DNA from 2 places in the Pseudomonas sp. GL_103 genome. Region 1 is predicted to be linked to the other one. Evidence: riboswitches for the same ligand, from Rfam matches in the RefSeq annotation. Region 1 holds a riboswitch; the other holds the start of a gene.
The links. A riboswitch is a leader RNA that binds a small molecule or an ion and turns the genes downstream of it on or off. The one in region 1 is predicted to bind cobalamin.

Region 1 (10,029 bases):
GGCAACCAGATCGCTGCGTCGGCATCACTGTCGAGTTGTTCGTCCAGTTGCAGTTCACGGTCGATGTGGGTGTCGCGCACCAGTTGCAAGATGTCGCGCTGCAACTCTCGGGCACGACGCGGATCCAGCAGTTGCGCTTCGTAATACTCGTCGGCCAACAGCTCGAGGTTGCGCAGCGGGCCGTAGGTTTCGGCGCGGGTCAGCGGTGGCATCAGGTGATCGATGATCACGGCCTGGGTGCGCCGCTTGGCCTGGGCGCCCTCGCCCGGGTCGTTGACGATGAACGGATAGATGTTCGGCAGGGGCCCGAGCAAAGCATCCGGCCAGCAGTTTTCCGAGAGCCCGACGCCCTTGCCCGGCAGCCATTCGAGGTTGCCGTGTTTGCCGACGTGGATCACGCCGTGGGCGCCGTAGGTGTTGCGCAGCCAGAAGTAGAACGCCAGGTAACCGTGGGGCGGCACCAGGTCCGGGTCGTGATACACCGCGCTCGGATCGACCTGATAACCCCGCGCTGGCTGAATGCCGACGAAGGTCAGGCCAAAACGCAGGCCGGCGATCATCATCCGTCCACTGCGGCACATCGGGTCGTTTTCCGGTGTGCCCCAACGTTCGAGTACAGCCGCGCGATTGGCTTTGGGCAGTGCGTTGAACATCGCCAGATAATCATCCATGCCCAGGCTTTGCTGGCACGGACGCAGGTCGAGGGTTTCGAGATCGTTGCTGACGCCGCCGAGCAACTGCTGGATCAGTGCGGTGCCGCTGTCCGGTAATTCAGCCGGCAACGGATAATCTTCGGCATGCAGCGCCCGCAGGATATTCAGCGCGGCGGCCGGGGTATCGAGGCCGACGCCGTTGCCGATGCGGCCGTCGCGGGTCGGGTAATTGGCAAGAATCAAGGCAATGCGTTTTTCAGCATTAGGCACCCGCGCCAGATCGACCCAACGCCGCGCCAGCTCGGCGACGAAATCCATGCGTTCCGGTTGTGGCCGGTAGCAGACCACATCCGACTGACTGCGCTCACTGCGCCACGCCAGGTCCTTGAAACTGATCGGGCGGCTGATGATGCGTCCGTCCAGCTCCGGCAAGGCAATGTGCATCGCCAGATCACGAGGGCCAAGCCCCTGTTCGCTGGCGCGCCAACCGGGTTCGTTGTCCTGGGCGCAAATCGCCTGGATCACCGGAATATTGCGGCGAAACGGGCGCAGATGGGGTGCTTCAGGACTGGATTGGGCGAAGCCGGTGGTGTTCAGGATCACCGATACGCTGGCCTCATCCAGCCAGTCCTCGACCACGCAAAGACAACCAGGCTCCTTCAGGCTGGCCAGCGCAATCGGCAACGGATTCAACCCCGCGGCCTGCAAGCGCTGGCAAAAAACATCAATGAAAGCGGTGTTCGCCGCCTGCAAATGCGAGCGGTAAAACAGCACCGCCGCCACCGGTTGATCGGCGTGCCAGTCGGCCCGCCAGTCGCTCAGCGCGGCGCAGTGTTTGTGCGGATGGTATATCGCCGTGCGTGGCAGGGTTTGCGGCTCGCCCCAGGTGTAATCACGGGCCAGCCAGCGGTTGGCCAGGCAGCGGAAGAAATCGAGGGCGTTGCCCATGCCGCCCTGGCGCAGAAACTGCCAGAGCCGGTCGCGATCCTCGGCACCGACGGTGCTCAGGTCACTGAGCTCCGGGTCCGGGCGATCATCACCCGGCACCAGAATTACCTGCACTCCGCGCTGCGACAGCTCGACCAGGCGCTCGATGCCGTAACGCCAATAGGCGATGCCGCCGTGCAGCGAAATCAGGATCACCTTGGCGTGACGCAGCACTTCATCGACGTACAAATCGACCGAGGCATGGTTCTGCACCTGCATCGGGTTGGCCAGGCGCACGCTCGGGTAATCGTCGGGTAACTGCTGCGCCGCTTCGGCGAGCAGCGCCAGGCTGGAATCGCCGCTGCACAGGACCACCAGTTCGGCGGGGGTTTGTCCGAGGTCGGCAATGTTGTCATCCGACACGAAACCGCCGGGCTGGGTCCTGAGCAGGTGCATGGCTTACACGCTGAGCGCGGCGCGCAATTGCGCTTCGAGAACAGTGGCGTCCAGTGCCTGGCCGATCAGCACCAGACGGGTGACTCGCGCTTCTTCAGCACCCCACTGGCGGTCGAAATGCTTGTCGAAACGCGTGCCCACGCCCTGGATCAGCAGGCGCATCGGCTTGTTCGGAATGGCGGCGAAGCCTTTGACGCGCAGGATGCCGTGCTGGACCACCAGTTGGGTCAGCGCATCCAGCAGCAGGCTTTCGTCGGCTTGCGGCAGTTCGATGGAGATCGAATCGAAAGCGTCGTGATCGTGGTCGTCATGATCGTCGTCGCCATCGTGATGATGGTCGTGGTGGCTGTGACGGCTGTCGATATGTTCTTCGGAGCCGGCACCCAGGCCGATCAGCACGTCCAGCGGCAGGCGACCGCTGCTGGCTTCGATGATTTTCACCGCTGGCGGCAATTCCTCGGCGACTTCCAGGCGCACGCGGGCCAGGTCCGCCGGGTTGATCAGGTCGGCTTTGTTGAGGATCACCAGGTCAGCGCTGGCCAGTTGGTCGGCGAACAGTTCGTGCAGCGGCGATTCATGGTCCAGGTTCGGGTCGAGTTTGCGCTGGGCGTCGACCTGATCCGGGAACGCGGCAAAGGTGCCGGCGGCCACGGCCGGGCTGTCGACCACGGTGATCACTGCATCCACCGTGCAGGCACTGCGGATTTCCGGCCACTGGAAGGCCTGCACCAGCGGCTTGGGCAGTGCCAGACCGGACGTTTCGATGAGAATGTGGTCCAGATCGCCGCGACGGGCCACCAGCTCGCGCATCACCGGGAAGAATTCTTCCTGGACGGTGCAGCACAGGCAGCCGTTGGCCAGCTCATAGACACGGCCGCTGGCTTCTTCTTCGGTGCAACCGATGGAGCACTGCTTGAGGATTTCGCCGTCGATGCCCAACTCGCCAAATTCGTTGACGATCACCGCGATGCGGCGACCCTGGGCGTTGTCGAGCATGTGCCGCAGCAGCGTGGTCTTGCCCGAGCCGAGAAAGCCGGTGACGATGGTGACGGGGAGTTTGGCCAGTGTTTTCATCGGATGCCCTATGGCTAATGTGGCGGGCATACAGGACGACGACCGGCAACGCGGACGCGCGTGCCTGAAGAGTTCGCCACCGGATCACCCCGCCCGGTTGAAAGTGAGAATCTGTGACGAGGCAGGTCTCCTGGCTGACGGTGTGCCGGCCTTGAGCCTGGCATTCGCTGCGCCTTCCCGCCGGCCTCATGGATTGAGCCTGCAGTGGCGTGGCAACGAACATCACCGTTCACAGTTGCGGGGGCAGCCGCGGCATCGACCGCGTTCCCTTCTTAGCTTCGACAAACGCCGAAGAACCTCGAAAGCGCAAGGCTACGCATGGTGGGAAGACCGGTCAATCACTGTAGGAGCTGCCGAAGGCTGCGATCATTTGATTTCCCTTTTAAAAACAAGATCAAAAGATCGCAGCCTTCGGCAGCTCCTACAAAGAGCCGGGCATCATTCAGCCTCAAGTGAGAACCCTTGCCAATTGACGCCCAACCCCCGCCCATGCTCTCCTACACACCTTGTTACGGGTGCCCTTCACAGGGTGAAACGGGAAACCGGTGAATCATGTGCTTTACTCTTAAGCCATGTCAGTCCGGTGCTGCCCCCGCAACGGTAAGCGAGTGAAGCGTCAGATCCACTGTGCCTCCAGGGCATGGGAAGGTGATGCTTTCAGGTTCAGGCCCAGGCCTTTGCCCCTCGTGAGCCCGGAGACCGGCCCGCAACACGAAGTGACCAGTACGGTCACTGAACCAACAAACCCGCGGTGGGCGGGCGCTGTTTGAAACCTTGCGCGCCTGGTCGTGCGGTTTTTTGCGTGCGCTCTTATTCCCCGCTGACAGACCAGAGGGAAACGCCATGTCGATCATCAGCAGCGCCGAACACACAGCCGCGAGCACCACCTCAACCCTGACCCAACGTCTGACCGTCGCCGTCTGCGCGTCGATCCTGGGCGCGTGCCTGGTGTATTTCGCCGGTTTTTCGCACATCGAAGCGGTGCACAACGCCGCCCACGATACCCGTCACAGCTCCGCGTTCCCGTGCCATTGAGAGCTGTCGACATGATCAAGCGTATTGCGCAAACCGCAGGTTTCACCGGGCTGCTGGCCGCCCTGTTGCTGACCCTGCTGCAAAGCTTCTGGGTCGCCCCGCTGATTTTGCAGGCCGAGACCTACGAAAAATCCGAACCGGCCGCGGTTGAAATGCATGAACACGCCGACGGTGCGACGGCTGCCCACACTCACGATGCACAAGCCTGGGAGCCGGAAGACGGCTGGCAGCGCGTGCTGTCGACCACCGGCGGCAACCTGGTAGTGGCCGTCGGTTTCGCCCTGATGCTGGCCGGCCTGTACACCTTGCGTGCGCCGACCAAAACCTCTCAGGGCCTGCTCTGGGGCCTGGCCGGTTACGCGACCTTCGTGCTCGCGCCGACCCTCGGCCTGCCACCTGAATTGCCAGGCACTGCCGCCGCCGACCTGGCACAACGGCAACTGTGGTGGATCGGTACCGCCGCCTCCACCGCCGTCGGTATCGCGCTGATCGTGTTCAGCCGTCACTGGCTGATGAAAGTCCTGGGTGCGGCGATCCTCGCCGTTCCCCATGTGATTGGCGCGCCACAACCGGAGGTGCATTCGATGCTCGCTCCAGAAGCGCTGGAAACCCGGTTCAAAATCGCTTCGCAACTGACCAACGTGGCGTTCTGGCTGGCCCTGGGCCTGATCAGCGCCTGGTTGTTCCGTCGTAAAAGCGATGGTCAATACCACGCATGACGGATATCAGCACAGCGCCGACCCTGGTGGTCGGCCTGGGCTGCCAGCGCGGCTGCCCCGTCAGCACGTTGCTGGCGCTGCTCGATCAGGCACTGGAGGCGCACCAGATTGCTCGTCATGAAATCAAGGCGCTGGCCAGCATCGATTCGAAGCGCGATGAACCTGCGCTGATCGAACTGGCTCAGCAACTTGGCCTGGAACTGATGTATTTCAGCAGTGAACAACTGGCCGTTTATGAGCAGCAACTCAGTCATCAATCGCAAATAGCCTTTGAACGCACCGGTTGCTACGGCGTGGCGGAAAGCGCCGCACTGGCCCTGGCTGAACTACTGGCCCAGGGCCCGGCAAAACTGCTGATTCCACGACAAAAATACGCCCAGGCAACCCTGGCATTGGCCGGCGCTGCGTAAAAAACCGATAATCCCCGCCTTTGATCATGAACATTCTTCATCTGAAGCCCTGTTCAACCTCTTTTTCCCCACAGGAACCGACGATGACCGTCTACTTCATTGGCGCAGGTCCCGGCGACCCCGAACTGATTACCGTCAAGGGCCAGCGGCTGATTCGCAGCTGCCCGGTGATCATTTATGCCGGTTCTCTGGTGCCTGCTGCCGTACTGGAAGGTCACTGTGCCGAACAAGTGGTCAACAGTGCCGAACTGCACCTGGAACAGATCATCGACCTGATCAAGAGCGCCCATGCCAAAGGCCAGGATGTGGCCCGGGTGCACTCCGGCGATCCGAGCCTGTATGGCGCCATTGGCGAGCAGATTCGCTATCTGCGGGAGCTGGACATCGCGTTCGAGATCGTGCCCGGCGTGACTGCAACAGCCGCGTGTGCCGCGCTTTTGGGCGCAGAACTGACGCTGCCGGATATTTCGCAGAGCGTAATCCTGACTCGCTACGCCGACAAAACCGCCATGCCACCCGGAGAGGAATTCTCCAGCCTGGCGCAGCACGGCGCGACCATGGCTATTCACTTGGGGGTCAATCACCTGGCGAAGATCGTTGAGGAACTGCTGCCCCATTACGGCGCCGATTGCCCGATTGCGGTGGTTCACCGCGCGAGCTGGCCGGATCAGGATTGGGTGGTGGGCACGCTCGAGGATATTGCCGGGAAGGTTGAAGCCAAGGGCTTTCGTCGTACAGCGTTGATTCTGGTGGGTCGGGTGCTGGGCAGCGATCATTTCAGTGAGTCGTCACTGTATCGCACGGGGCATGCGCATCTCTATCGCCCTTAAAAACAAAAGATCGCAGCCTTCGGCAGCTCCTACAAGAGAATGCGTACACCTGTAGGAGCTGCCGAAGGCTGCGATCTTTTATACTTCACCCATAAAAAAACGGCGCTCACGGGGCGCCGTTTTTTCGTTTCGCAGCGAACACCTTAGTAGTAGGCGTTTTCTTTCTGCGTGTGGTCGGTCACGTCGCGAACGCCTTTGAGCTCGGGAATACGCTCGAGCAAGGTGCGCTCGATGCCTTCCTTCAGCGTCACGTCGGCCTGGCCGCAGCCCTGGCAACCACCGCCGAACTGCAGGACAGCGATGCCGTCTTCGACCACGTCGATCAGGCTGACCTGACCGCCGTGGCTGGCCAGCCCCGGGTTGATCTCGGTTTGCAGGTAGTAGTTGATGCGCTCGTTGACCGGGCTGTCGGCGTTGACCATCGGTACCTTGGCGTTTGGCGCCTTGATGGTCAGTTGGCCGCCCATGCGGTCGGTGGCGTAGTCGACTACGGCATCGTCCAGGAAGGCTTCGCTGAAGTGGTCGATGTACGCGGTGAAGCTTTTGAGCCCCAGCGCGGTGTCTTCGGGTTTTTCTTCGCCCGGCTTGCAGTAGGCAATGCAGGTTTCGGCGTACTGGGTGCCAGGCTGGGTGATGAAGACGCGGATGCCGATGCCCGGGGTGTTCTGCTTGGAGAGCAGATCAGCCAGGTAATCGTGGGCGGCGTCAGTGATGGTAATAGCGGTCATGGAAACTCCTCGCAGGCTTGGGCGCAGTTTACGCCAATCAACGCGCCGGACAAAGTCCTAGTATTTTTGTCGGGAAAAGATCCCGATGATCTCTCCCTGTAGGAGCTGCCGCAGGCTGCGATCTCTTGATTTGTTTTTTAGATCAAAAGATCGCAGCCTGCGGCAGCTCCTACAGGAGGGCCCAGTGTTTCAGAGGTTCTCGTAGCGATTCATGTCCAGCACGCCATCTTCCACCGGATCGTTTTCGTGGATGTAGCGGCTCAGGTCATGGAAGTAAGCCCAGAATTGCGGATGACTGCGGCGTATTCCCCAACGTTCGACGATTTTCTCGAAGCTGTCGGTGTCCTTGGCGCTTTCCATCGCATCCACAAACGCAGGTACTTGCCCGGCCGGGATGTTGAACATGAAGTTCGGGTAGCTGCTGAGTACACCCGGGAAAATCGTCAGGGTGTCCAGCCCCGGCTGATAGCGCAGCGATTCGCCGAGCAAAAACGCCACGTTGCTGTGGGCACGGTTACGCAACAGGCTGTAGACCTCACGCTTGCCGCTGGTGGTTTCGATACGCAGCAGGGTGGCTTCCGGCAACTGGTCGATGACCTTCAGCCCGGCGGCCGGCCGCGAAGTCAGACGGCTCAATGCCTGCTCGGCACTTTGCAGGTCCGGGTCGATGTTCGGCCGCGAACAGTAAGCGCCGTCGCAGCGATTGATCGGGTCGGGCCTGGCATTAAGGTCGCCGTATCGGGCCATTAACTGATTGGCAAAGTCACGCTTGGGATCAGCCGGGTTCAGATTCAGCGCGGTCGGCTTGTCGTCGTCGATGGTCTCGTAGTCCAGCCACATCTTGAATTTGCCACTGTTCTGATACCAATCGTCAAGGTAGTCATCCCGGGAGTCGGCGGGCATCAGGCGCAGGAAGTTCTGCTCGGCACCGTTGCGGATCAGGTCGAAATACAGCCGCGTCTGGGCCTGGTGGGACACGTTACCGAACACATCGAAGTTCACTGCCAGTTGATAGTAGGTGCGCTCAAGCAGCGGATAGTCGAACAGCCACATCGTTTGCGGCACGTCGCCGATCAGGCCTTTGGTTACCGAAGCGCTGTCGAAATGGCGGAAGATACTCAGCAACGCATTGTCGTTACCGGCCCACAGGGTCGACCAACTCGGCGCAGGCTCGTCGGCGTAGCTGTCCCGGCGCAAGGCTTCGTATTCATTTCGCTTGTCGCGGTAGTCGTGCCACAGGCTGAGGACGCTGCCGACATCATCGTTCTGCCCCGGCATCGCCAGCAAAGGCGTGGCCTGCCCGCGATAGTTCGGATCGGTGACATACAGGTCGTGCTCGGGCGCCTGGAACAACGCCCAGAAATTATCGCGGATCACGTCCGTGGCGATCTGACCACGACACACTGGCCCACGGATAAAGGTGCGCACAAAGTACTCGGCGTTATCGAGCATGAACTGATAGCGCGCCTGGGCCGGAATCGCTTCGAAAGTGGCAAACGGGTTGGCCCGGCTCTGCGGCCCATAGCCCGGCAATGCGTCGACCTGCCAGTTGCCGCTGTAGAACAGGCTCTTGACCCGCGCCAGCTTCGCCGGACTCAGCGGATAGGTGATGTGGGTCTTGTGCACGATCACGCCCTGCACCGGCCACAACCGGTAGTAGAACTGCGTGCCCGGATCATCGTTCGGGCGACGGGTGTTGATCAGGTCAATCGGCTGGCCGGTCGGGGTGCGCGAACGCACCCACTGGAAGAAATGCCCAGGCTCGCCGTCCTTGAAGTAGAGATGGGCCAGGAACCAGTGCTCGTACAGCCAGCGCCCCACCAGGCTTTCCCGGGCGCCCGGCGAATTGAGCAGGTTTTCCCATTGCACCACCTGCAAGGCTTCCCTGGCGCTGGGCGCCAGAGCCTGCTGATCAATCGGCGCGCCTGCCGCCAGCCAGCGTTGCAGCGTCTGGTACTGCTGGTCGGTCAGGGCGGTCACTGCCAGTGGCATACCCTCCTTCGGATGCCTGGCGGCGTAGCCGTCGAACTCCGCGGGCATGGCACACATGTTTTCCCGGTTCAGGCCCAGGACGATGTCTTCCGGCAGCTTCGCGTTGGGTTGCAACGGGGTTTTGTGGCCAAGCTCCAGCATCCGCGCCATCAGTGCAGCCTGGCTGCCCTGGGTATCGAGTACCGAATAAAAGCCCTTTTGCTGCCAGGCCTGTTTGCCGGAGGCGTCATAGAACAGTCGGGTCGGTGCCACCGCTTTAGTGCGGTCACCGTCATAAACCGGGACTTTCGTCGCACCACGCGCTGCGCCCTCGCCGCTGCCCAGGTTGAGCTGACAGGCGGCGTCGTTGCAGGCGTGGCAGGCCACGCACTTTTCAGTGAAGATCGGCTGAATGTCACGGCTGTAGGAAATAGACGGTGAACTGGCAGTTGGAATCGCCGGGCCTTGCGCCGTGGCGCCCCAGCTTAAAAACAGCAGCAATGTGCCGATGACGAAGCGATACGACATGTCCCTGGTCCCGAATCCTGAAAAAACGCCGCGATTCTACCGGTCTGTCATCCTTACCAACATGAACGATATTCATGCAAAATCGAGTCATGCTCTAAAAGCGCACAGGTTTGCTATCATCCCGGCCCTTCGTCATGGTCTTACCGAGTAGTCCAAATGTCCGATCGCAGTGTTCGCCTTCAAGCTCTCAAGCACGCCCTCAAAGAGCGCATCCTGATTCTCGATGGCGGTATGGGCACGATGATCCAGAGCTACAAGCTCGAAGAGCAGGATTACCGTGGCAAACGCTTCGCTGACTGGCCGAGCGATGTCAAAGGCAACAACGACCTGTTGGTACTGACTCGCCCGGACGTGATTGGCGGCATTGAAAAAGCCTACCTGGACGCCGGCGCCGACATTCTGGAAACCAACACCTTCAACGCCACCCAGATCTCCCTGGCCGACTATGGCATGCAGGGCCTGGCGTATGAGTTAAACGTAGAAGGCGCTCGCCTGGCGCGCAAGGTCGCCGACGCCAAGACCCTGGAAACCCCGGACAAGCCGCGCTTCGTTGCCGGCGTGCTCGGTCCTACAAGTCGCACCTGCTCGCTGTCCCCGGACGTGAACAACCCCGGCTACCGCAACGTGACCTTCGATGAGCTGGTGGAGAACTACACCGAATCCACCAAAGGCCTGATCGAAGGCGGCGCCGACCTGAT
Region 2 (10,029 bases), 1.5 Mb from region 1:
CAGCACAAACCCCAGGCGTACACCGGCCAGGCCGAAAAACTTGCCGAAGGAGCGCAAGACGATCAGCCCGACTTGATGGGCAAACGGCGCCAGGCTCAGTTGCGGCGTGTTATCCATGAACGCTTCGTCCACCACCAGCCAGCCACCGCGCTGGGCCAGTCGCGTGTGCCAGTCGAGCAGGCGACTTGGGGTGAGGCACAGGCCCGTGGGGTTATTCGGATTGACCACCACCAGCACGTCGAAACTGTCGATAAAGAAGTCGACTTCCTGCTCCAGCACTTCACGCACGATGTAGCCGTTGCGACGCCACGCTTCGGCGTGCTCGGCGTAACACGGCGACAGCACGCCAACCTTGCCCGCCCGACGCAAGCGCGGCAGCAGTTGAATCGCCATTTGCGAGCCGGCCACCGGCAATGCCTGCAAGGTGCCGTAGTAATCACAGGCGGCCTGCTCCAGACCGTCGTCCGCCTCCGGCAAACGAGCCCAGGCCCGCAAAGGAATATCCGGCACCGGGAACGGCCATGGTGCAAGCCCCGTGGACAAGTCCAGCCAGTCGGCTTCATCTATGCCGTATTCGAGCGCCGCCTTGCGCAATCGCCCACCGTGCTCAAGCATAAAATTCGGCCCCCAGGCAGAGAATCAGCAGCCATAACCATACCCCGCGCTGGACCAATTGCCAGCCCCGGTCAATGGAGTCGGCATCCGCCGGCACGCCTTCGCCCAACTGCGGACGCTGATGCAGTTCGCCGTGATAAATCGCCGCCCCGCCCAATTCGACGCCAAGGGCGCCCGCCCCTGCCGCCATCACCGGGCCGGCGTTCGGACTGTCCCAGGTCGGGCCCTGGCTGCGCCAGCATTTCAACGCCAGCCGGGTTTTGCCCAGCAGCGCGTAAGTCAGCGCCACCAGGCGCGCAGGAATGTAATTGAGCACGTCGTCGACCTTCGCCGCCGCCCAGCCGAACCGTTCGAAGCGCTCATTGCGGTAACCCCACATCGCATCCAGCGTATTGCTCAGGCGGTAGAGCACCACCCCCGGCGCGCCGGCCACGGCAAACCAGAACAACGCCGCGAACACCGCATCGCTGCCGTTTTCCAGCACCGACTCGGTAGCGGCGCGGGCGACTTCGGTTTCATCCAGCTCGCTGGTCTGGCGACTGACCAGATAGCTCACCCGCGTGCGCGCCGCTTCCAGGTCATTACTGCGCAGGGCCTTGGCCACAGGCGTGACGTGTTCACCGAGGCTGCGCATGCCGAGGGCGCAATAGAGCGCGAGAATCTCGACGATCCAGCCGACATAAGGCGCCCAGGAAAATGCCGTGGCCAACAGCGTCAGCGGCAATACGGCGATCACCCACGCGGTGACGCCATGACTGCGCCAGCCGCGACCGCCGCCGTTGAAACGTTGTTCGATGCGCTCGGCAAATCGGCCGAACGCCACCAGCGGATGCCAGCGTTTGGGCTCACCCAGCAGCGCATCCAGCGCAACCGCGGCGACACTCAACAACGCCACACTCATCGACTCACTCCCCAATAATTTTCATACAGCAATTCATGTAGCGGACGCGCCTGCGCCCAGCCCTCGAGCACCAGCATCGGCGCCGGGTAGAACTCCCTCACCGGCCCCAGGCACAGCACGGCGAGCGGCTTGGCACCGGGCGGCAACCTCAACAGGTCCGCCAGTGCCTGTGGTTCGAACAGCGACACCCAGCCCATGCCCAGCCCTTCGGCGCGGGACGCCAGCCACAGGTTCTGGATCGCGCAGGATAACGAGGCCATGTCCATTTCCGGCAGCGTGCGGCGGCCGAAGATATGCTGCTCGCGGTCGTCCATCAGTGCGGCGACCAGTACCTCGGCGCAATCGTTGATGCCTTCGACCTTGAGCTTCATGAACTCATCGCTGCGCTTGCCGAGGGCTTCAGCGGTGCGGATGCGTTCTTCTTCCACCAGAGCCTGGATTCGCCCGCGCAAGGCGCGATCGCTGATGCGGATAAAGCGCCAAGGCTGCATCAGGCCGACACTGGGAGCCTGGTGTGCGGCCTCGAGCAGGCGCCGGAGCAATTCGGGCTCGACGGTGCCGCCGCTGAAGTGGCGCATGTCGCGGCGCTCGGCGATGGCGCGATAGACCGCTGCGCGTTCGGCTTCAGAGAATGCGTTGTCGCTCATGGCCTCTTCGCGAGCAAGCCCGCTCCCACATTTGAAGGTGAGCTGCCTGAAGAAACGCAATCCCCTGTGGGAGCGGGCTTGCTCGCGAAGGCGGCTTCAAGTTCCGGCGCAAACAGCGCGGCAATCGCCGAGGGGTTCGACGGAAAATAAAAGTGCACATAAGAGGCAGTCATTCGCCCCTCACGGTAGACCGCCTCCGCTCCGCGCCCGCCATTAGGGCTCAAGCCACGGGCAATCGGCGCCAGTTCCGTGGTGGTCAGCGAATGGTGATAGGTGTGCCCGCGCAGCGAACCTTCCGGCAGTTCCACCGCCTGCAACGCCAGCGCTGCCAGACGCTTTTGCATCACCGCATCACCGGCCAGCAAGCCAACCAGTTCGGCGCGAGCGCCCTCGACATCGGTCAGGGAATCGAGCAGATACAGCATGCCGCCACACTCGGCGAGCAAGGGCTTGCCTGCCCGGTGGTGGGCGCGGATCGCGTCGAGCATCGCAGTGTTTTGCGCCAGCGCAACATGGTGCAGCTCCGGGTAACCACCCGGCAGATACAGGCTGTCCGCCTCCGGCAACGCTCGGTCGCGGATCGGCGAGAAGAACGACAACTCGGCACCCATCGCCCGCAGCAGATCCAGGCTCGCGCCGTAGGTGAACGCAAAGGCCTCATCGCGAGCGACGGCAATGCGCACACCGGCGAGCAGCGGTTCGGCCGCGATGACATCAGGGGCGGCGAACTCGACTGCCGGCGGCAGCGCGACCTCGCAACTGTTGGCCAAGGCATCGGCGGCCGCATCGAGGCGCAGGTCGAGATCGTTCAGCTCACTGGCCTGCACCAGCCCCAGGTGCCGGCTCGGCAATTCGATCCCGGTTTCCCGGGACAGCGCGCCGTACCAGCGCAAGCCTTCAGTCAGGCTGCCTTCGAGCAGTTGCGCGTGGCGCAGCGTGCCGACACGATTGGCCAGCACGCCGGCGAACGGCAAGTCCGGCTGATAACGCGCCAGCCCCAGGGCCAGTGCGCCGAAGGTCTGGGCCATGGCGGTGCCATCGATCACACCCAGCACCGGCACACCGAAATGCCGCGCCAGATCGGCGCTCGACGGCGTACCGTCGAACAGCCCCATGACGCCTTCGATCAAAATCAGGTCGGCGTCAGCGGCGGCTTCCCACAGCAACCGGCGACTCTCCTGCTCGCCAACCATCCACATGTCCAGTTGATACACCGGCGCACCGCTGGCGCGTTCGAGAATCATCGGATCAAGAAAGTCGGGGCCGCACTTGAACACACGGACCTTGCGCCCCTGATTGCGATGCAATCGGGCCAGTGCCGCGGTGACGGTGGTCTTGCCCTGGCCAGAGGCCGGCGCGGCAATCAGTACCGCCGGACAGTGTCGAGGTTGACTCACAATTCGACGCCTTTCTGCGCTTTGATTCCGGCCTGAAAGGCGTGTTTGATCACACCCATCTCGGTGACGGTGTCAGCCATCTCGATCATTTCCGGCTTGGCGGCACGACCGGTGACCACCACGTGTTGCATCGGTGGCCGGGCCTGCAAGTCGCTTAGCACCTGATCGAGATCAAGGTAGCCGTGCTTGAGGGCGATGTTCAGCTCATCCAGCACCACCAGACCGATGGACGGATCGCGCAGCAGTTCCCGGGACACCGCCCAGGCGGCTTCGGCGGCGGCGATGTCGCGCTGGCGGTCCTGGGTTTCCCAGGTAAAGCCTTCGCCCATCACGTGGAAGCGCACCTGCTCGGGAAAGCGCCGGAAGAACAGCTCTTCGCCCGTGCTGTTGCGGCCCTTGATGAACTGCACCACGCCGCATTGCATGCCGTGCCCCATGGCGCGGGCAAGCATGCCGAAGGCCGAACTGCTCTTGCCCTTGCCGTTGCCGGTCAGCACCAGCAGCAGGCCACACTCGTTCGGGGAATTAGCGATGCGCTCGTCGATCACAGCTTTTTTGCGCTGCATGCGCGCCAGGTGGCGTTCGTCACGATCGGGGGTATCAGTCATGGGGGAGCTCTCCGTTGAGGCAGGAATAACGGCGGGCAGGCACAAGAATAGAAGGCAAAAAGCCTGGCATCGCCCACCGTGATGCCGCTGGATGAATCAGGCCGGTCTCCGGGCTCATGAGTGGCGCGGGGCCGGACCGTGCGCCTTCCCGCATCGAATCGACACAGTGGCATCACACACAGTTTTCACTCATTTACCGTTGCGGGGGCAGCGCCGGAATTGCGGGCCTTCGACCAACAGAAGGACTCACGCACCGGCTTCCCTGTTTCACTCTGTCGACCCAAGCCACAGAGCACCTGAAACAAGCCGCGAAGGTTAGAGGGTTGGGGGTGGAGCGTCAATTAAAGCCGGGCGGCCATCGACCGAATAACTGCCATCAATCAATAAACTGACGTCAATCTTGTGCCACGCTCCCAGCAGTGATATCAAAGAGCCACAACCTCACAACACAACAACAAGGGTGAGCCCATGCAAGGCATGATCATCAGCAATCCAAAGCTGGAATTCCTGCGCCCGGTGCTCGAACACTGGTTCGAATGCATCGACCGTTACAACACCGTCCGCGGTGATGGCGACACACCATACTGGCACGACGAAAAGGCCAATCTCGGACTGCTGTCCGCCGCCGCCTGGATGGCCGAGATGGTCACGCTGCAACAGACGCCAACCCGCAAGCAGACCGAAGAAGGCGAACGCAACAGCCGCGCCGACCTGCTCCTGGCGTCGTCCGAAACCCGCGCCTACATCCAGACCAGCCAGCGCTGGCCACGGGTCAACAGCCTCAACCTGAGCCAGGCCCTGCTCGACATCGTCAGCGATGCGAAGCGGCTGAGCCACGCCAGCGACCTGAAACTCGGCTGCCTGTTCGTCGCCCCGCAAAAAGCCCAGCAGGGCGCCACACCGGAAGAACTCCAGGACATGGTCGACGACCTGCAAAAGGAACACACCTGCGCTGTCGCCTGGTATTTCCCTTATGCCTACCGCAAGTTGCGCAACGAAGCCGGCAACTATCACCCCGGCATTGCGGTGCTGTTCAAGGAAGCACGCGGCTGAGGGTTGAACCATCGGACGACAACCCTTCTCTATGAATAGAACAAGGCATTCATAGGGAAGACCAGCATGCGCACGCCCCCGTTCGTTCTCGTTATCGCGCTCTGCGGAGGGCTCGCCGCTTGTGGCGAGACCTCCCGCCTGCAAGTCTCCGACGGTACCGGCCCGTCACCCCAACTACCAGAACCCAACAAGACACTGGTTCCGACCGTGAACATCGCCCCGGCCATCGGCTGGCCACAGGGTGCGAAACCCGTCGCTGCCACGGGCATTCAAGTGGCCGCTTTTGCCGAAGACCTGGATCACCCCCGCTGGCTTTATGTGCTGCCCAATGGCGATGTGCTGGTGGCGGAAACCAACGCACCACCCAAACCCGAAGACGGCAAAGGCATTCGCGGCTGGGTCATGAAGAAAGTCATGGGCCGCGCGGGGGCCGGTGTGCCCAGCGCCAACCGCATCACCTTGCTGCGCGACAAGGACCACGATGGCGTCGCGGAAACCCGCACGGTGTTTCTGCAAAACCTCAACTCGCCCTTCGGCATGACCCTGGTCGGCAATGACCTGTATGTGGCCGACACGGATCGCCTGCTGCGCTTTCACTATGAAAGTGGCGATACGCAGATCAAGTCGCCACCGATCAAGGTGGTCGACCTGCCGGGCGGCCCGCTGAACCATCACTGGACCAAAAACGTCATTGCCAGCAAGGACGGCAGCAAGCTGTACGTCACCGTGGGTTCCAACAGCAACGTCGCCGAAAACGGCATGGACAAGGAAGAAGGTCGCGCGGCGATCTGGGAAGTGGATCGCGCCACCGGCCAGCAGCGGATCTTCGCCTCCGGCCTGCGCAACCCCAACGGCATGGCGTGGGAACCGCACAGTGGCGCGCTGTGGACTGCGGTCAACGAACGGGATGAAATCGGCAGTGACCTGGTTCCGGACTACATCACTTCGGTGAAAGACGGCGCATTCTATGGCTGGCCGTACAGCTACTACGGCCAGCATGTCGATATTCGCGTCGAGCCGCAAAACCCGGACCTGGTGGCCAAGGCTATCGCCCCGGACTACGCCGTCGGCCCGCACACGGCATCACTGGGCCTGACCTTCGCTGAAAACAGCAAGCTACCGCCGCCCTTCACCCAAGGGGCATTCATCGGGCAGCACGGTTCATGGAACCGTAACCCCCACAGTGGCTACAAAGTGATTTTCGTGCCGTTCAGCGCGGGCAAACCCGTCGGCAAGCCCGTTGAAGTGCTCAGCGGATTTCTCAACGACAAGGAACAGGCCATGGGCCGCCCGGTGGGCGTGGTGATCGATCGCCAGGGTGACCTGTTGGTGGCCGATGATGTGGGGAACAAGGTGTGGCGGGTTTCGGCAGTAAAATAAATTCCAACTGCCAACATATTCCCCTGTGGGAGCGGGCTTGCTCGCGAAGGCGGTGCATCAGTCAAAATAATAGTCGACTGACAGCCTGCATTCGCGAGCAAGCCCGCTCCCACAAGGGCTTAGCGTTTGCGACAGAGTGTGAGCCCATCACCCAGCGGCAACAACGACAGATCCACCCGCACATCATCCTTCAATGCCAGGTTGAGCGCCTGGATCGCCCGGGTGTCCGCGCTCTCGGGGCTGACCTCGAGCACGCGCCCGCTCCATAGCGTGTTATCGAACACCGCCAGCCCACTGACCCGCAGCAATCCCAAGGCGTGTTCCAGATAAGCCGGGTAGTTGGCCTTGTCGGCATCGATGAACACCAGGTCGTATTGCCCGCCCTGCCCTTGTCGCTCAAGTTCGGCGAGGGTTTCCAGCGCCGGAGCCAGTCGCAGGTCAATCCGCCCGGCGAGCCCCGCTTCTTGCCAGTAGCGCCGTGCGATGGCGTTGTAGTCGCCGGGGATGTCACAGCAAATCAGCGAACCGTCAGCGGGCAATGCCGCCGCCATGCACAGCGCGCTGTAGCCGGTAAAAGTGCCGACTTCGAGCAAACGCCTGGCCCCCGTCAGCTTCACCAGCAAAGCAAGAAACTGCCCCTGCTCAGGCGCCACCTGCCAGCGTGCCATCGGCAGCGCCTGGGTCTCATCGCGCAAGCGCTTGAGCAGTGGTGTTTCGCGCAGGGAAACATCGAGCAGGTATTGGTACAGGTCGTCGTCGAGATTGAGCGTGCGAGCCGTCATGACCATCAGCTCCGGAGGTTACGGATTGCGCGCCAAATGTTCAGGTTGCAGAACACGCTTGGCGCTCAGGTAAGCTTTTTGCCAATACGCCTTGGACAGGCTATCGAGCTTCACGGTGCCGCCGGTAGCCGGCGCGTGGACGAAGCGCCCTTCTCCCACATAGATGCCAGCATGACTGACCTGGGAACCGCCATTGGTGGCGAAGAAAAGCAGGTCGCCGGTCTGCAGGCCTTCCTTGCCCACATTCGCCGCTTGCATGGAGATCATCTCGCGCGTGGTGCGCGGCAAGGCAATGCCGGCGACATCGCGATACACATAAGCGATCAAACCGCTGCAATCAAATCCGGAATCCGGCGTGTTGCCACCCCAGCGATAAGGCGTGCCCACCAGACCAAGCGCGCGAAACAGCACGTCTTCCGCTTCGGGCGAAAACGCTTGTGAGGAACCAAATACGATGGGAGCGCGAACCACCGGCGCAGGAGGCGGTGTGCGGCTGGCGCAGGCACTGAGCAGCGCTGCGAAAAACATGATTGCGAGGCGGGCCGACGTCGTCATAAGCAGAACATCCTGATCTGGCTGCGGCTTTTTCTGCGGGGAGCGCAGAAAAGAAAACCGCCTGCGTTGGACGCAGGCGGTTTGCCATCATTTGTAGATCAAGATTCTAGCGGCTACACGACAAACTTCAAGTAAGACTTTAAGTTCGCCTTACAAATTGTCCGCTTATTTACGTGCAGTGACGATTGGCGACGCGTTAGGTGCCATTGCCAGGGCGCGCTTGGCTTCTATGAAGGTCTTGCTCCAGTAGCTGTCGCCCAGGCTATCGATGCGCACACCACCGCTGCGGCGGCTGCTGGAGTGGATGAACTGGTTGTCGCCCAGATAGATCCCGGCGTGACTGACGCGACCGCGACGACCATTGGTTGCGAAGAACAGCAGGTCGCCCGGCTCAAGCTTGCTGCGCGAGACCAGCGGAGCGTCCACGTTGATCATTTCGCGGGTAGAGCGTGGCAGGTTCATGCCCGCTTCTTCGCGAAACAGGTAACCGATGAAACCACTGCAATCGAAGCCGGCTTCAGAAGTACCGCCGAAACGGTAACGGGTACCGATCAGGGACATGCCACGTTCGAGAATGCTGTCGGCCAGGACCGGAAGCTGGTAGGACTTGCCGCCAGCGAAGTCTGCGAGTTCTTTTTCGGTAGCCAGCTCTTCCTGAAAGAGAGCTGAAGACTGGGCAGTAACGGAGTTTTGAACCTGCTGCTGCGGAGCTTGCTGGGCCACCGGAGTGTGGGCGGCGCAACCGAACAACAGGGTAACGAGTGCGAGAGGCACGAGGGGTGCGAAGCGATTTAGCATGGGCACGACCGTGGCTGATAGTTGTAAAGAAGGCGAGACTATGCCCGCTATCAACCTCATTTGCAAATTCAATCGATCTTTTTGTGACTTATCCGTTTCTCGTTTACATCTAAGCGCTTAAGCCCATTTTAAACATACACGCGGCCTGCAACCTTGCAGGAAAGCGGGATTTCTGGCGCCTGAAAGATGCCGAACCGGCTAAAAGCCCCGGTTTCAGCGGGTTTACCAGCCGAGGGTTTCTTTCAAAAACGGGATTGTCAGCTTGCGCTGAGCCTGGAGGGAGGCCTGATCGAGACGCTCGAGCAACTCGAAAAGTGCGCTCATGCTGCGGGTACCGCGAGTCAGAATGAAATGCCCGACTTCATCGGTCAGATGCAAGCCGCGACGGGATGCGCGCAATTGCAGGGCCCGCAATTTGTCCTCATCGGACAGCGGGCGCATCTGGAAGATCAAGGCCAGGGTCAGGCGGGATTTGAGATCCGCCAGTTTCACCGGCAACTCACGCGGGGATGTCGACGCGGCAATCAGCAGCCGTCGGCCGCTGTCACGCAAGCGATTGAACAGATGGAACAGCGCCTCTTCCCAGTCAGCCCGCCCGGCAACCACTTGCAAATCATCCAAGCAGACCAGCTCGTACTGTTCGAGGTTGTCGAGGATTTCAATGCCGCGATCGAGCAACTCGGCCAACGGCAGATACACCGCAGGCTCCCCCAATTGCTCAAAGCGCAGGCAAGCGGCCTGCAACAGGTGCGTACGCCCTACCCCGTCCTTACCCCAAAGGTAGATCAGGCTTTCGGTCCAGCCAGCGTCGGCTTCGCACAGCCGCTCGACATAGCCGAGTGCAGCGGCATTGGCGCCTGGGTAGTAGTTGATAAAGGTGGCGTCGTCACGCAGACGCACACCTAGGGGCAGCTGAATCGGTTTCATGCTGACTGAACAGTTCCAAAGGAACCGTTAGTGGCCTCTGTGTAAAGTTTGCGAAGTTTATACCCGTGAAGCGGGCCGCACAATGCGACAGACCACAAGCAAAATCAAAGGTTTGCGTTAATGCACCGGTTTTGTGACAGATTCTTTGGCGGTGCATGTGACAGTTGGGCGACGCCAGCAGGCTGACCGGGCACGAACCGGGGCAGCCTGCCATCACCTATCGACTGCCCTTACACCTGCGGCTCGTCGGTCCTCCCGTAGATTTCAGAATCCTTATACAAATCATGCACATGGCGCACCAGCACCATGATCACCGCGGCGACCGGCAATGCCAGCAGCACACCGGTAAAGCCAAACAGCTCACCA

Region 2: linked by a shared signal. The riboswitch ahead of cobO (cob(I)yrinic acid a,c-diamide adenosyltransferase) and the one ahead of cobW (cobalamin biosynthesis protein CobW) in region 1 are both predicted to bind cobalamin.

Annotation. Positions count from the first base shown of each region.
Region 1 covers NZ_CM174420.1:3,370,255-3,380,283, forward strand. The annotation lists gene cobN (cobaltochelatase subunit CobN) at 1-2,036, opposite strand, end outside; gene cobW (cobalamin biosynthesis protein CobW) at 2,040-3,110, opposite strand; cobalamin riboswitch at 3,214-3,426, opposite strand; cobalamin riboswitch at 3,607-3,832, shown strand; gene AC3IP0_RS15245 (CbtB domain-containing protein) at 3,954-4,145, shown strand; gene AC3IP0_RS15250 (CbtA family protein) at 4,157-4,864, shown strand; gene AC3IP0_RS15255 (cobalamin biosynthesis protein) at 4,861-5,274, shown strand; gene cobM (precorrin-4 C(11)-methyltransferase) at 5,358-6,104, shown strand; gene nfuA (Fe-S biogenesis protein NfuA) at 6,248-6,832, opposite strand; gene AC3IP0_RS15270 (fatty acid cis/trans isomerase) at 7,022-9,331, opposite strand; gene metH (methionine synthase) at 9,488-10,029, shown strand, end outside.
Region 2 covers NZ_CM174420.1:1,892,205-1,902,233, reverse strand. The annotation lists gene cobD (threonine-phosphate decarboxylase CobD) at 1-615, opposite strand, end outside; gene cbiB (adenosylcobinamide-phosphate synthase CbiB) at 608-1,516, opposite strand; gene bluB (5,6-dimethylbenzimidazole synthase) at 1,513-2,163, opposite strand; gene AC3IP0_RS08630 (cobyrinic acid a,c-diamide synthase CobB) at 2,160-3,560, opposite strand; gene cobO (cob(I)yrinic acid a,c-diamide adenosyltransferase) at 3,557-4,168, opposite strand; cobalamin riboswitch at 4,251-4,483, opposite strand; gene AC3IP0_RS08620 (hypothetical protein) at 4,637-5,221, shown strand; gene AC3IP0_RS08615 (PQQ-dependent sugar dehydrogenase) at 5,288-6,601, shown strand; gene AC3IP0_RS08610 (class I SAM-dependent methyltransferase) at 6,721-7,383, opposite strand; gene AC3IP0_RS08605 (C40 family peptidase) at 7,402-7,938, opposite strand; gene AC3IP0_RS08600 (C40 family peptidase) at 8,104-8,736, opposite strand; gene hda (DnaA regulatory inactivator Hda) at 8,959-9,663, opposite strand; gene AC3IP0_RS08590 (AI-2E family transporter) at 9,894-10,029, opposite strand, start outside.